DNA from 2 places in the Streptomyces sp. NBC_01689 genome. Region 2 is predicted to be linked to the other one. Evidence: riboswitches for the same ligand, from Rfam matches in the RefSeq annotation. Region 2 holds a riboswitch; the other holds the start of a gene.
The links. A riboswitch is a leader RNA that binds a small molecule or an ion and turns the genes downstream of it on or off. The one in region 2 is predicted to bind cobalamin.
Positions count from the first base shown of each region.

Region 1: linked by a shared signal. The riboswitch ahead of OG776_RS03115 (CbtB domain-containing protein) and the one ahead of OG776_RS16245 (ribonucleoside-diphosphate reductase subunit alpha) in region 2 are both predicted to bind cobalamin.

Region 1 is NZ_CP109592.1:781,346-789,118, reverse strand. Features, by position in the region: gene OG776_RS03130 (glycosyltransferase) at 1-346, opposite strand, end outside; gene OG776_RS03125 (multicopper oxidase family protein) at 1,440-3,410, shown strand; gene OG776_RS03120 (enoyl-CoA hydratase/isomerase family protein) at 3,803-4,906, shown strand; cobalamin riboswitch at 5,185-5,330, shown strand; gene OG776_RS03115 (CbtB domain-containing protein) at 5,366-5,581, shown strand; gene OG776_RS03110 (CbtA family protein) at 5,601-6,356, shown strand; one part of gene OG776_RS03105 (IS5 family transposase) at 7,011-7,468, opposite strand; one part of gene OG776_RS03105 (IS5 family transposase) at 7,468-7,773, opposite strand, start outside.
Region 2 is NZ_CP109592.1:3,857,696-3,865,468, forward strand. Features, by position in the region: gene OG776_RS16225 (GntR family transcriptional regulator) at 35-799, shown strand; gene OG776_RS16230 (DUF3311 domain-containing protein) at 1,072-1,353, shown strand; gene mctP (monocarboxylate uptake permease MctP) at 1,350-2,960, shown strand; gene OG776_RS16240 (GNAT family N-acetyltransferase) at 3,083-3,601, shown strand; cobalamin riboswitch at 3,665-3,789, shown strand; gene OG776_RS16245 (ribonucleoside-diphosphate reductase subunit alpha) at 3,919-6,348, shown strand; gene OG776_RS16250 (ribonucleotide-diphosphate reductase subunit beta) at 6,348-7,367, shown strand; gene OG776_RS16255 (putative Ig domain-containing protein) at 7,738-7,773, shown strand, end outside.

The sequences.
Region 1 (7,773 bases), 3.1 Mb from region 2:
AGTCCAGGTGCTCATGGAGGATCAGGTCGGGCTCCCAGTACCGCGCGGCCGCCAGCGCCTCGTCGAGGGAGAGGTCGACACGTGCTCCGGCGAAGTACGCGCCGACCAGCTGGGACGTCGGGCTGAACAGGATGTCGGCGCCGGTTCTGCGGGCGACTTCGCCGGTCACCTCCTCCGCGGAGGGTCCGGACAGCAGCAGCTCGAAATCCTCCGGCGCGAGCCACGGGGCCATGACCTCGGCGGTGGAGAATGCGACGGTGTGCCCCTGTCCGCGCAGTGCTCGCGCCAGCGGGAACTGGGGGAGGAGATGGGCGACCAACGGATTGCTGAAGAAGAGAACGCGCACGGTGGAAAACCTTCCTACGTGACTCGGTCCTGGGCCGGGTCCGCCGTGGCCGGCCCGCTGTTCCCCCGCCCCAGCGGGCCGGCCCGTCCGGCGCCGCCGTCCCGTCGCCCCAGCGGGCCGGCCCGTCGCCCGCTGACCCGAGGCAAGCGACGCGGACCGGGTGCCGGTCCGCCTCGGTGAACGGCGGTGACGTCGCCCGGAGGCACCGGGCGGATCGGTGGTGGTCGGCATCCCCGCCGGGTGCGCGAGGACGCCCGGACGCCTGAAGACCGTCGTCGGCGGCCTTGGCGTCGAGTTCGCCGGACCTTGACGGGAACCCCCGGATTCCCTGCCGCGTGCGCGGCCGATCGGGCTGTCGCACGTGACACGACGGGTGAGGATCCGCCGGAACCGGCGGGCCGTACCGAAGGGATCGAGGAGCGAAGTCACACATGTACTTGTCGATGCAAGTAAGTACACCAGAGGATCGCCGTGTGACGCAAACAGGCCGTCGCGACGTCGGGGCACCCTGGCGGATGTACAGCTCCTCCGTGTCGCGGCGGCCTCGATGGGGCTTCGGGGCGGCGGGTGTGTCGCGGTGTGGGCCGTCGCCGTCGGCGCCTCCGACAGTAGATACGTGTCGAAACGTATGAGCAGAATCGCCGCCGTCCGCTCACACAACTTGCACGGTCAACCTTCGAATGATCTACTTAGTTGCCGAAGCAAGGATCTTGGGCGCGGTGCGGGAAAACGTCAGGTTCCTGACGTGGCGGTATCCGCCCCACGTGACCTTTCGGCCGTCCGCACGACCCTCGTGGACCGGATTCCGCGCCGGAACCGGTCCGTCGACCCCGCCGTCCCACGAGCACGGGCAGACCCACCTACCGTCTGTCCCGTTCGTCCGTCCGCCTGCCTGTCGATCGATCATCGGTACGAGCGGGGACGCACCGCGGGGAGCAGTACGAAACGAGCCGCCAAGGCCTTGCGGCACCTCGCCCCCCTCAGCCCGGGCCATGCCGCGCACGCATGGCCGGGCATGTCCCCACCCGGGAGCCTTCACGGCTCCGACGGGCGCCTCGTCGCGCCCTCACACCGAAACAGGACACGCATTCCCATGGCAGACACGACCAGGCGGTCGCTCCTCGGCATGGCCGGCTTCACCACGGCGGCCGTCGCCGTCGGCGGTGCCGGCCTCCTCAAGGGCAACAACTCGACGAACGAGAAGCCGGTGGCGGCCGACATCCTCGAGGGAGCCGGAGAACCGACCTCCACCCATCTGACACCGTTCAAGGACCCACTGCGCATTCCCCCGACGCTGCGGCTCCGCGGCGACGACATCACGGAGATCGATCTCGTCAGCGCACGTGTGCGTCTGCACTCCCAGATGCCGTCCACTCGTCTGTGGACCTACGCGGGCCACTTCCCCGGCCCCACCCTCGAGGCCCGCGGCGGACAGAAGGCGCGCGTCGCCTGGAACAACAAGCTGACGGGCACCACACCCGTCAAGGCGGTATGGGTGCACCCGGAAGGCCCCGGACCAGGACTGCTTCCCTACAACCGTCCCGGCTCCGAGGGCGGGTTCGCCCGGCCCGAGGTCGACGCCCTGACGGCGTGGACGACGGTCCACGTGCACGGCGGACACCAGAACGCCCTCAGTGACGGCGCCGCCGAATACGGAGTGACCGCGGGCGACGGGCAGTTGGCCGAGTACGCCAACGACCAGGAGGCGGCGCACCTCTTCTACCACGACCACGCCATGTCCGTGACCTCGTTGAATGTCGCCGCCGGACTCATCGGCAACTACATGGTGCGCGACAAGGAGGAGGCCCGTCTCGACCTGCCGCGGGGCGACCACGAGATTCCCCTCACCCTCCAGGACGTCAACTTCGAGACGGACGCCAAGGGGCGGCTCACCGGGCAGATCCTCGTCAAGCGCATCATCGGCGGCCCCGACGCGCCGATGCCCGGCGCGATCCCCCCGGCGCTCGCCACGCTCAACCCCTTCACGATGGTCAACGGGGTCGTCTGGCCGTATCTCGACGTGGAGGCACGAGCCTACCGGCTGCGTCTGGTGAACGTCTCCGGCGCTCGTGTCTACCGCCTGGCCGTCGTCGACGAGGACACCGGCAAGCTCGTCCGGGGCGTCATGAAGCTGGTCGGCACCGACCTGGGTCTGCTGGGCAGGCCGCAGACGATCGCCGAGACACTGTCGCTCTCCCCGGCGGAACGCGCCGACGTCGTCATCGACTTTGCCGCTTTCGCCGGCAGGCGGCTCAAGCTCGTCAACACGATCGAGGGCCAGGCCGTGGGCGCGGCGCTTCCCGACTTCATGATCCCGTTCCCGGAGGTCATGCAGTTCCGTGTCGAGAACCGGCTTCGCGCCGCGTACACGGTGCCGACAACGTTGTCACCCACCTTCCGGAAGATCACCGCGGCCGATGTGCCGCACGGCGCCACCGAGCGCTTCGTCGTGCTCTCCTTCGACAGGACCGGTGCCATGCCGCAGCTGTGGGAGATGCGGGAGGTCGCGGCCGACACGGCATCCGGCAGCGGGATCGTGAAGATCGACATGCCCGGCGGGACCAGGACGCTGCGGCGGACGGGGACCATGTTCGAGGACACCACGTCGTTCTTCGCGGCGTCCGGTACCTGGGAGAAGTGGCACTTCGTCAGCGTCGCGCCGGCCGGGGTGCCCATCTATCATCCGATGCACATCCACCTGATGAACTTCCAGGTCGTGGACCGGAGAACGGTGGACGGCTCCGGCATGGACTTCGCCGCCGGGCGGACGACGAAGCCGATCACCCTGGGTGCGGCCGTGCCGGTCGCACCCGAGGAGTCCGGCTGGAAGGACACCATCACGGTCAACGCCAACACCCTGGTCACGGTCGCCGGACGGCTGGCGAGGCAGACCGGCAAGGTGATGTACCACTGCCACATCCTCGACCACGAGGACGAGGGCATGATGCGTCCCTTCGTGATCATGCCTCCGGCCGTCCACGGCATCCACGACATGTTGATGGGGATGAACGGTGACATGGGGATGAGCGCGAAGGAGCCGGGGCACTCCGGCATGAAGATGTAGAGGGCCGGGTGGACAGGGCCGCTCCACAGGTTCTCGTGACGGGGCGGCCTGCTCCCGGTCGTCCGGCCGGGAGCAGGGTCCGGGACATGCCGACACCGGCATACGTATCCGCGCGGAGGGCGGAGACATGTGCGCATGCCATGGCCGCGGACACGGAAACCCTGCCCGCCGTGGCGGCGGACGCCGGGACCGTGCCGTGGCCGCCTCGGTCCGAGCTGTTGTCCATGCGGCCCGGGGCCGGGGCCGAACGTGACCGCGGCCTCCTCGGTCCCGACGCGGCGGAACGCGGTCCGCGCCTGCTCGTAGGCTGAACGTCGACGTCCCCGGATCCTGGAAGGAACCATCGAGATCATGCGCGTTATCGCGGCCCGCGGCCCGGCGGAGGTCTTCGGATGACCGGCACCCAGGACGCCCGGGCGGCCACCGGCACCGACGACTCCGTCCTCCTGCGCACCGAGGGACGCGCGGCGTACCTCACGCTCAACCGGCCCCGGGCGATCAACGCCCTCACCCACACCATGGTGCGCCACATCGACTCCGCGCTCACCGCCTGGGAACACGACCCGGCCGTGCGGGCCGTCGTGGTGACCGGTGCGGGGGAGCGGGGTCTGTGCGCGGGCGGCGACATCCGGGCCATCCACGACGACGCCCGGCACGGGGACGGCACGGCCTCGACGGCCTTCTGGCGGGACGAGTACCGGCTCAACGCCCGTATCGCGCGCTACCCGAAACCGTATGTCGCCGTGATGGACGGCATCGTCATGGGCGGCGGTGTCGGGGTCTCCGCCCACGGCGGCGTACGGATCACCACCGAGCGTTCCCGGATCGCGATGCCCGAGACGGGCATCGGCTTCGTTCCGGACGTGGGCGGCACCTTTCTCCTCGCCCGCGCGCCCGGCGAACTCGGCACCCATCTGGCACTGACCGGAAACGCGGTCGGCGCGGGTGACGCCCTGCTGTGCGGACTGGCCGACCACTTCGTGCCGTCCGACTCCCTGCCGCGGCTGCTCCAGGAGCTCGCGCACGCGCCGGTACGGGAGGTGCTGGACCGTCACGCCGGGGCCGCGCCGGCCGGAGTGCTCGCGGAGGCACGGCACTGGATCGACGCCTGCTACTCCGCCGACACCGTCGAGGAGATCGTCGCCCGCCTGCAGGACCACGGGGACGGCGCGGCCAAGGAGGCGGCCGAGACCCTGCTCACCAGGTCACCCACCGCGCTCAAGGTCACTCTCGCCGCGATGCGCGCGGCCCGCGGCGCCAGTTCCCTGGAGAAGGTGCTCGACCAGGAGTACCGCGTCTCCTGCGCGGCACTCACCCGGCCCGACTTCGTCGAGGGGGTCCGCGCCCAGCTCATCGACAAGGACCGCGACCCCCGCTGGTCACCGGCGACGCTCGCCGAGGTCACCGACGCGGACGTAGCCGGCTTCCTCGCGCCGATCGGCGCGCGTGAACTCGGCCTCTCCCGCGCCGACTTCCCGGGTGAGGCACCTCGGTGACCGAGCCGCCGGGTGCGACAGACCGGGGCAGGGCATGCTCCGCGCCGACCGTCCCGCCGACCGGCGTGGGGTGACCATGCCGCCCCACGCCGACGGGGCTCGTCCCGAACGGCGCACCCCCGGCGTGGAGTTCACGGCCACCGGACGGAGACAGGCATTCAGCTCCGCGACGGAGGGGCGGGCGGCCCGCTCCGCCGACCGCTGACCCACAGGTCACGGCGGTCCGCGCCGCCCGGCGAGACGAAGATCACGGCATAGGGGACGGTCTTGGCCGTGAACCCGGCACGCGGTACGGTCAGTGCGATATCGACGACGGCATGGCGGAAGCCGGTGGAAATCCGGCACGGTCGCGCCACTGTGAACGAGGTCCCCGTTCCATGGGGATCTCTCAAGTCAGACCCGCAGCTGTCGTCCTGTGCACCACCGAGATGGGACGCGAACTCCCGAGGAGGTCCTGCCATGGCGCAGACCGTCGCTCCGCCGACAGCCACCCCGATCCCCGCCAAACTGCCGATCGGCACGATCGTGCCCTGGGCGGTCTTCTTCGGCATCCTGATGCTGGTCCTGCTCTACTTCGTCGGCGCCGAACAGGGCGCCACCGCCGTCGTCTCCGGCGAGGACGTTCACGAGTGGGTGCACGACGCCCGCCACCTTCTCGGCTTCCCCTGCCACTGACGAGGGACACCGCGCACCCATGAACTCCGCAACCGTCAGAAACCTTCTGGTGCGGGGCATGCTCGCCGGCCTCGCCGCCGGTGTGCTGGCCCTCGTCGTCGCCTACTTCCTGGGTGAGCCCAGCGTCGACGACGCCATCGGATTCGAAGAGGCCCATGCCCCGGCACACGGCCACGAGGTCGAGATCGTCAGCCGTAGCCTGCAGTCCACCGGTGGTCTCGCCACCGGTGTGCTGATCTACGGGGTCGCCTTCGGTGGCATCGCCGCCCTCGCGTACTGCTTCGCGCTCGGCCGCGTGGGCCGTTTCAGCCCGCGCGCGACGGCGCTGCTGCTGTCCGGCTGCGCGCTCGTCGCCGTGTACGTCGTGCCGTTCCTGAAGTACCCGGCCAATCCGCCGTCCGTCGGCGACCCCGACACCATCGGCAAGCGCACGACGCTGTACTTCCTGATGATGGTGCTCAGTGTCCTGCTCGCGATCGCCGCGGTGATCCTCGGCAAGCGACTCGCACCCCGATGGGGCAACTGGCACGCGACCGTCGCCGCGGTCGTCTTCTTCGCGCTCGTGATCGGGATCGCCTTCGCGGTCCTTCCGGTCATCAACGAGGTGCCGAAGGACTTCCCGGCCACCCTGCTGTGGCGGTTCCGTACCTCGGCTCTCGCCATCCAGATCACGCTGTGGACCGGATTCGGCCTGGTCTTCGGCGAGTTGGCGCAGCGTCTGCTGGTCCCGCGGCCGGCGGCCGTTCCGGCGGGGGCAACTCCCGTACCGCACTGACACCTTCGACCCGAGTCGACGCACCGGGAGGACCGCCGAGGCATCGGCGGACGACCCCGCGCGGAGGGCCCCCGGTACCGTCCGGGGGCCCTCCGGCGTTGTTGCCGAGCGTCTCCGCGCAGTCCGGCGAGAGGGTGCGGATGGGTGGGCACTCGCGACAGCGGACGACCCGTGACCGGCTCACGGGTCCCAGTGGGCCCCGGTCCATGAGGTGCCGGGGCGGGGCCTGTTGGTCCCCCGGACGGCGTCCGCGGCGGTTCTCACACCTCACCAGCGGGTCGTGGTGCGGAGCGCGAACCCGCCCTTTGCGGCGGTCGCACCATCGTCACGGCTCGATCGTGCCGACGCCGGGCGGCAGCGGCGCGTCGTCACGCGGTGTGGAGTGCGGGGGGCAGCGGGGACGTGGCGCACCCGCCGAACCGCCTCGGACGCGTGTGCCTGCTCGACGGGCCGTTCCTGTGGGCTCCTGTTCGGCTCCTGTGGTGACGAGCGACTGCTCGGGACGACGGACGTCGACGAACAAACCTGAGCCCGTGGGCAGTTGGGTCGCACCACTGTCCACGAGGGTCTTGGCGACCAGAGCCCGCCGTCCTCGTCAGGTCGGGTCTGCGGGCGGCGACACGGCCGTCGGTCGGAGACGACGACTTAGAGGTCCTAACAAAGGCGTTGGACGTGGCGGTGGGTGATGAGGCAGGTGGCGAGGCCGAGGAAGGCTTCGTGGATGTCGTCTCGTCGTTCCCAGCGGACGCGTAGGCGGCGGAAGCCGTGCAGCCAGGCGATGGTCCTCTCGACGACCCAGCGGAAAACGCCCAGGCCGGAGCCGTGTTCCACACCTCGTTCGGCGATGACCGGGCGAATGCCGCGGTCCCATAGCAGGCGGCGGTACTTGTCGTGGTCGTAGCCGCGGTCGGCGAGTAGTGCGTCGGGGCGGCGTCTGGGCCGGCCGACGCGTCCGGCCACGGCCGGAACCTTGTCCACCAACGGGAGCAACTGCGTGACGTCGTTGCGGTTTCCGCCGGTCAGCGACACGGCGAGGGGGATGCCTTGGGCGTCGGTCAGGACGTGGTGCTTGCTGCCTGGTCGTGCGCGGTCGACCGGGCTGGGTCCGCTTTTGGGCCGCGTCGGGCTGCCCTGACATGGGAGGAGTCGATCACCGCCCGCGACCAGTCCAGCTTGTCCTTCGACCGCAGCTTCTTCAGCAGCACAAGATGCAGCGCGTCCCAGACTCCGGCCTCGTTCCAGGCGGCCAGACGCCGCCAGCAGGTCATGCCCGAGCCGAAGCCCAACTCCTGCGGCAGGTACTCCCATTGGATCCCGGTGTGCAGGACGAACAGGATCCCGCACAGGGCCTGCCGGTCCGGCACACGCGGTCTGCCCTCCGCCAGCTTCGGTGCCGGCACGGGCAACAACGGTTCGA
Region 2 (7,773 bases):
GTCGCTTCGGCACCCGGAGCCGGGAAGGCAGAGCATGAGCACCGACGTCAGCAGTGCGGAGAACGAGGGTGGGGCCCCCATCCGTACCGCGCGCGTGCCCAAGTACTACCGCCTCAAGAAGCACCTGCTCGACATGACGGACACCCTGCCGCCCGGCACGCCGGTGCCGCCCGAGCGCACCCTCGCCGCCGAGTTCGACACCTCGCGCACGACCGTGCGCCAGGCCCTCCAGGAACTCGTCGTCGAGGGCCGTCTCGAACGCATCCAGGGCAAGGGCACCTTCGTCGCCAAGCCGAAGGTCTCGCAGGCGCTCCAGCTCACCTCGTACACCGAGGACATGCGCGCCCAGGGCCTCGAACCCACCTCGCAGCTCCTGGACATCGGCTACATCACCGCCGACGAGACCCTCGCGGAACTGCTCGACATCTCGGCCGGCGGCCGGGTGCTGCGCATCGAGCGGCTGCGCCTGGCCAGCGGCGAACCGATGGCCATCGAGACGACCCACCTCTCCGCGAAGCGGTTCCCCGCCCTGCGCCGGTCGCTCGTCAAGTACACCTCCCTCTACACCGCGCTCGCCGAGGTCTACGACGTCCACCTCGCGGAGGCCGAGGAGACCATCGAGACGTCGCTGGCCACCCCGCGCGAGGCCGGGCTGCTCGGCACCGACGTCGGTCTGCCCATGCTGATGCTGTCCCGGCACTCGATCGACCGGCAGGGCGAGCCGGTGGAGTGGGTGCGCTCGGTGTACCGCGGCGACCGCTACAAGTTCGTCGCCAGGCTCAAGCGTCCGCAGGACTGACGGGAGCGGGACGCCCCCGGCCGGGTGCCGGCACCGGCGGAACCGTGCCGTCCGGCACGCCGGTGACGCCCCGCGGGCCGCGCGCTACCTCCTCGTATTCACGTGCGAGAAGCGGTCCCGGCGCGGCCCGCCGGGAGCGATGCGCGAGGCGCCCGCACAGGCGGACACCAACCCTCCACATCCCCCGCCGGAGATGGGGTTCCATAAAGCGGAACCGTCGCCTAGATTTCCTGGCCGTTGCACAGGTGACCTGCGAGGGGACGGAGCCGCTCATGTCAGACGTGCCGGAAGCGAAACCACCGGTGGTGAGACCGGTCGCGGTGGTGACACCGGTCCGCGTGGTGATCGCCCTCTGCCTGATCGCCCCGTTCGTGGCGCTGCTGTGGGTCGGCTCGTACACGAAGACCGACCCCGCCTTCATCGGTATCCCGTTCTTCTACTGGTACCAGATGCTCTGGGTGATCGTGTCGACCGTGCTCACCGTGACCGCCCACCAGCTGTGGCAGCGTGACCAGCGCGCCCGCGCCACCACGAAGGGCGGTGCCGACGCATGAACGGCGGCGTGAACGGCGTGGCACTCGCCGTCTTCATCTTCTTCTTCGTGGCCGTCACGGTCATGGGCTTCCTGGCCGCGCGCTGGCGCAGGGCCGACAACGAGCACAGCCTCGACGAATGGGGCCTGGGCGGACGGTCGTTCGGCACCTGGGTCACCTGGTTCCTGCTCGGTGGCGACCTCTACACGGCGTACACCTTCGTCGCCGTACCGGCGGCGATCTACGCGGCGGGCGCGGCCGGCTTCTTCGCCGTGCCGTACACGATCCTGGTCTATCCGCTGGTCTTCACGTTCCTGCCCCGCCTGTGGTCCGTCTCGCACAAGCACGGCTATGTGACGACGTCGGACTTCGTGCGCGGCCGCTTCGGCTCCAAGGGACTGTCCCTGGCCGTGGCCGTCACCGGCATCCTCGCGACCATGCCGTACATCGCGCTCCAACTGGTCGGCATCCAGGCCGTGCTGGACGTGATGGGCGTCGGCGGCGGCGAGAACACCAACTGGTTCGTCAAGGACCTCCCGCTCCTCATCGCCTTCGGCGTGCTGGCCGCGTACACCTACTCCTCGGGACTGCGCGCCCCGGCCCTGATCGCGTTCGTGAAGGACACCCTGATCTACATCGTGATCGCGGTGGCCATCATCTACATCCCGATCAAGCTGGGCGGCTTCGACGAGATCTTCCACGCGGCGAGCGAGAAGTACGCCGCCGCCGGCGCGGGCGGGATCGTACCGGCCCAGGCCGGGCAGTGGACCTACGCCACCCTGGCGCTCGGCTCCGCGCTCGCCCTGTTCATGTACCCCCACTCGATCACCGCGACGCTGTCCAGCCGCAGCCGTGAGGTGATCCGGCGCAACACCACGATCCTGCCGCTCTACTCCCTGATGCTGGGCCTGCTCGCCCTGCTCGGCTTCATGGCGATCGCGGCCGGGGTGAAGGTCACCAACGGCCAGCTGGCCATCCCGCAGCTCTTCGAGGACATGTTCCCGGACTGGTTCGCGGGGGTCGCCTTCGCCGCGATCGGCATCGGGGCGCTGGTCCCCGCGGCCATCATGTCCATCGCGGCCGCGAACCTCTTCACCCGCAACATCTACAAGGACTTCATCAGGCCGGACGCGACCCCGGAGCAGGAGACGAAGGTCTCCAAGCTGGTCTCGCTCCTGGTGAAGGTGGGCGCGCTGGTCTTCGTCCTGACGATGGACAAGACGGTCGCCATCAACTTCCAGCTCCTGGGCGGCATCTGGATCCTGCAGACCTTCCCGGCCCTGGTCGGCGGGCTGTTCACGCGCTGGTTCCACCGCTGGGCACTGCTCGGGGGCTGGGCGGTCGGCATGCTCTACGGCACGCTCGCCGCCTACGGGGTCGCCTCGCCGACCCAGAAGCACTTCGGCGGCAGTTCCAAGGAGATCCCGGGGATCGGGGAGATCGGATACATCGGCCTCACCGCGTTCGTGATGAACGTGGTGGTCGCCGTCGTCCTCACCTTCGTCCTGCGCGCCTTCAAGGCGCCCGACGGCACCGACGAGACGTCCCCGGAGGACTACACGGCGGACGCCGGCGACCCGGGGGTCCAGGTCGAACTGCCCCCCGCCACCGCGGAGGCGGGCCACTAGGCTCCCGCCGGCCGTGCCCGCCCGGCGGGAGCGGCCGGGGGTGCGCGACAGCGGTACGCGCGGCGGGCCGCCGGAGAGAAATCCGGCGGCCCGCCGCCGTGTGTCTGATGCACACTCCGGGCATGGACCTCATCATCAGACCGGCACGGCCCGAGGAGTATCCCGGCGTCGGCGAGATCACCGTGCGCGCCTATCTCGGCGACGGGCTGCTCGACTACGGGGAGAACGACCCGTATCTCGGCGCGCTGCGCGACGTCGCGCGGCGCGCCGCCGCGGCCGAGGTGGTCGTCGCGGTCGAGGACGGACGGCTCCTCGGCGCCGTGACCTTCGTCCCCCGGGGCGGCCCCCTGGCCGACATCGCCCGGCCGGGCGAGGCCGAGATCCGGATGCTCGCCGTCGCGCGCGAGGCCCGCGGCCGGGGAGCGGGCACGGCCCTCGTCGGCGCCTGCGTCGACCGCGCACGGGCCACCGGGGGCTGTGCGCGGGTGGTGCTGTCCACCCAGCGCACCATGCACGCCGCCCACCGGCTCTACGAACGCCTCGGCTTCACGCGCACCCCGGAGCGCGACTGGAACCCCGTTCCGCACCTCGACGACATCCTCCTCCTCACCTACGAGTTGGCTCTCAGCCACACTCCGTAGCGCGCCTCCCGAGCCGACACGGCACAACATGTGGGGGTGCTTCCTCAGCCCGGCACCAGATGTATGCTCATGCTCGCTGTCGCCGCAGGGGAATCCGGTGCGAATCCGGAACTGTCCCGCAACGGTGTACTTGTGCGCATTCGCGCACGGGCTCGAGTCCGAGGACCTGCCGACAGCGTGCCCCGGGCCGGCCGGCCCGGGCGCCGACGACGTCCGGGCCTCGTGGAATGGGCCGGTGGACGCACGCGTACCCGTCATGGAGTCGCGTGTCCCGCTGCCCTCCGCCAGGCCCCGTGCCGAGCGAGGGAGAGCCCCAAGTGACCATCGCGCCAGCCGACCCGGTTTCAGTTTCCGCCCAGCAGGCCCCGGTGGAAGCGGAGTCCGCGCAGCGGGCCCAGGCGGAGACGGACGGTCCCGGTACCACGCTGCTGCGTACCCTGACCGACTTCACCGCCGACCTCCCCGGCGCCGACCCCGGCCGGGTCGCCGCCGCGGCACTGCGCGGCCGGTCCGCCCACGCGGACGACGCGGAGCTGCGCGAGCTGGCCATCGAGGCGGCCGCGGGACTCATCTCCGAGGACCCCGTGTACTCACGGCTGGCCGCCCGGCTGCTGACGGTCGGCATCGCCGGGGAAGCCGCCTCCCAGGGCGTCACGACGTTCTCCGAATCCATCACCACGGGCCTGCGCGAGGGTCTGATCGCCGACCGCACGGCCGACTTCGTCGCCCGGCACGAGGCCCGTCTCGACGCGCTGATCGACACCGCGGGCGACGACCGCTTCGGCTACTTCGGGCTGCGCACCCTGCACAGCCGCTACCTGCTCCGGCACCCGATCACCCGCAAGGTCATCGAGACCCCCCAGCACTTCATGCTCCGGGTGGCGTGCGGCCTCGCCGAGGACGACACGGAGCGGTCGGTGGGCGAAGTGGCCGCGCTCTACGGCCTGATGAGCCGCCTGGACTACCTCCCCTCCTCCCCCACGCTCTTCAACTCCGGTACGCGGCACCCGCAGATGTCGTCCTGCTATCTCCTGGACTCCCCGCTGGACGAGCTGGACTCCATCTACGACCGCTACCACCAGGTCGCGCGGCTGTCGAAGCACGCGGGCGGCATCGGTCTGTCGTACTCCCGCGTCCGCTCCCGCGGTTCGCTGATCCGCGGGACGAACGGGCACTCCAACGGCATCGTCCCGTTCCTGAAGACCCTCGACGCCTCGGTGGCCGCGGTGAACCAGGGCGGCCGGCGCAAGGGCGCCGCCGCGGTCTACCTGGAGACCTGGCACTCCGACATCGAGGAGTTCCTGGAGCTGCGGGACAACACCGGCGAGGACGCCCGCCGGACGCACAACCTGAACCTCGCGCACTGGATCCCGGACGAGTTCATGCGCCGGGTCGACGCCGACGCGCCGTGGTCCCTCTTCTCCCCCTCCGACGTGCCCGGACTGGTCGACCTGTGGGGCGCCGAGTTCGACGCGGCGTACCGCGCCGCCGAGGCGCAGGGCCTGGCGAAGAAGACCATCCCGGCCCGCGACCTCTACGGCCGCATGATGCGCACCCTGGCGCAGACCGGCAACGGCTGGATGACCTTCAAGGACGCCGCCAACCGCACGGCCAACCAGACGGCGGAGCCCGGCCACACCGTGCACTCCTCGAACCTGTGCACCGAGATCCTGGAGGTCACGGACGACGGGGAGACGGCCGTCTGCAACCTCGGCTCGGTCAACCTCGGCGCGTTCGTCGACACGGCCACCGGCGACCTGGACTGGGAACGCCTGGACGAGACGGTCCGCACCGCCGTCACCTTCCTCGACCGTGTCGTCGACATCAACTTCTACCCGACCGAGCAGGCGGGCCGCTCGAACGCCAAGTGGCGGCCGGTCGGTCTCGGCGCGATGGGCCTGCAGGACGTCTTCTTCAAGCTGCGTCTGCCCTTCGACTCGCCCGCCGCCCGCGCGCTCTCCACCCGTATCGCCGAGCGCGTCATGCTCGCCGCCTACGAGGCCTCCGCCGACCTCGCCGAGCGCAACGGCCCGCTCCCGGCCTGGGAGAAGACCCGTACCGCCCGCGGGGTGCTGCACCCCGACCACTTCGACGTCGAGCTGAACTGGCCGGAGCGCTGGGCGGCGCTGCGCGAGCGGATCGCCGCGGTCGGCATGCGCAACTCGCTCCTGCTGGCCATCGCGCCCACCGCGACGATCGCGTCCATCGCCGGCGTGTACGAGTGCATCGAGCCGCAGGTCTCGAACCTCTTCAAGCGCGAGACGCTGTCCGGTGAGTTCCTCCAGGTCAACTCCTACCTGGTGGCGGAGCTGAAGAAGCTCGGGGTGTGGGACGCGCAGACCCGGGAGGCGCTGCGCGAGTCCAACGGCTCGGTACAGGGCTTCACCTGGGTGCCGCAGGACGTCCGCGACCTGTACCGCACGGCGTGGGAGATCCCGCAGCGCGGTCTCATCGACATGGCCGCGGCCCGGACGCCGTTCCTGGACCAGGCCCAGTCGCTGAACCTCTTCCTGGAGACGCCGACCATCGGCAAGCTCTCCTCGATGTACGCGTACGCCTGGAAGTCGGGCCTCAAGACGACGTACTACCTGCGCTCGCGTCCCGCGACCCGCATCGCCCGTGCCGCCCAGGCACAGGCGCAGCCGCAGGCGCGGCCCGAGACGGCCATCCCCCTCCAGCAGGCCGACGACGTCGACGCCGTCGCCTGCTCCCTTGAGAACCCCGAGTCCTGCGAGGCCTGCCAGTGATGTCCACCCCGAACGGCGAGAAGAACCTGCTCGACCCGGGCTTCGAACTCACCCTCCGTCCCATGCGCTACCCGGACTTCTACGAGCGCTACCGGGACGCGATCAAGAACACCTGGACCGTCGAGGAGGTCGACCTCCACTCGGACGTCGCCGACCTGGCGAAGCTGTCCGAGGGCGAGCAGCACATGATCGGCCGGCTGGTCGCGTTCTTCGCGACGGGCGACTCGATCGTGGCGAACAATCTCGTCCTGACGCTGTACAAGCACATCAACTCGCCCGAGGCGCGCCTGTATCTCTCGCGCCAGCTGTTCGAGGAGGCCGTGCACGTCCAGTTCTATCTGACCCTGCTGGACACCTATCTGCCCGATCCGGAGGACAGGACGGCGGCCTTCGCGGCCGTCGAGAACATCCCCTCCATCCGGGAGAAGGCCGAGTTCTGCTTCAAGTGGATGGACTCGGTGGAGAAGCTGGACCGCCTGGAGACCAAGGCCGACCGGCGCCGCTTCCTGCTGAACCTGATCTGCTTCGCCGCGTGCATCGAGGGCCTCTTCTTCTACGGCGCCTTCGCCTACGTGTACTGGTTCCGCAGCCGGGGTCTGCTGCACGGTCTGGCGACGGGCACCAACTGGGTGTTCCGCGACGAGACGATGCACATGTCCTTCGCCTTCGAGGTGGTCGACACCGTCCGCAAGGAGGAGCCCGACCTCTTCGACGACCGGCTCCAGCAGGAGGTCACCGACATGCTGCGGGAAGCCGTGGAGGCCGAGCTGCAGTTCGGGCGCGATCTGTGCGGTGACGGACTGCCGGGCATGAACACCGAGTCGATGCGCCAGTACCTGGAGTGCGTCGCCGACCAGCGTCTCCAGCGGCTCGGCTTCGCGCCGGTCTACGGCTCCGAGAACCCCTTCTCGTTCATGGAGCTGCAGGGCGTCCAGGAACTGACCAACTTCTTCGAGCGGCGCCCCTCGGCGTACCAGGTCGCCGTGGAGGGCTCGGTCGGCTTCGACGAGGAGTTCTGACCCTCCCCGACGGTTCCCCGGGTGACGAGGCCGGGCCGCGCACGCGGCCCGGCTTCGTCACGTCCGCCCCCAGCCACGCCAATCCCCTTTCCAATCCCCGCCTATGGAGCGGCAAAGTTCTTCGGGCGTGACTGTTCGTGCGCCGTCCGCCCCGGTTACGTTCTGGCCGTCCCGCCCCGCCACGCACCGTGGCGTCCCAGGACGATCAATGTGTCATGCCCACGACAAGGCGATGCGTTCACCGCGCTACGCGCGTCACGGGCCGCACCTCAGCACAGCGCCGAGAACCCCACTCCCGGCTGTGGAACCGCGTACGGCCCCACCCGGGCCCGCGCGGCACCGGCCTCAAACCGATGGAGGCAGCACTCCCATGAGTGAGACACGCTCCAGCAGACCCACCAGGCGG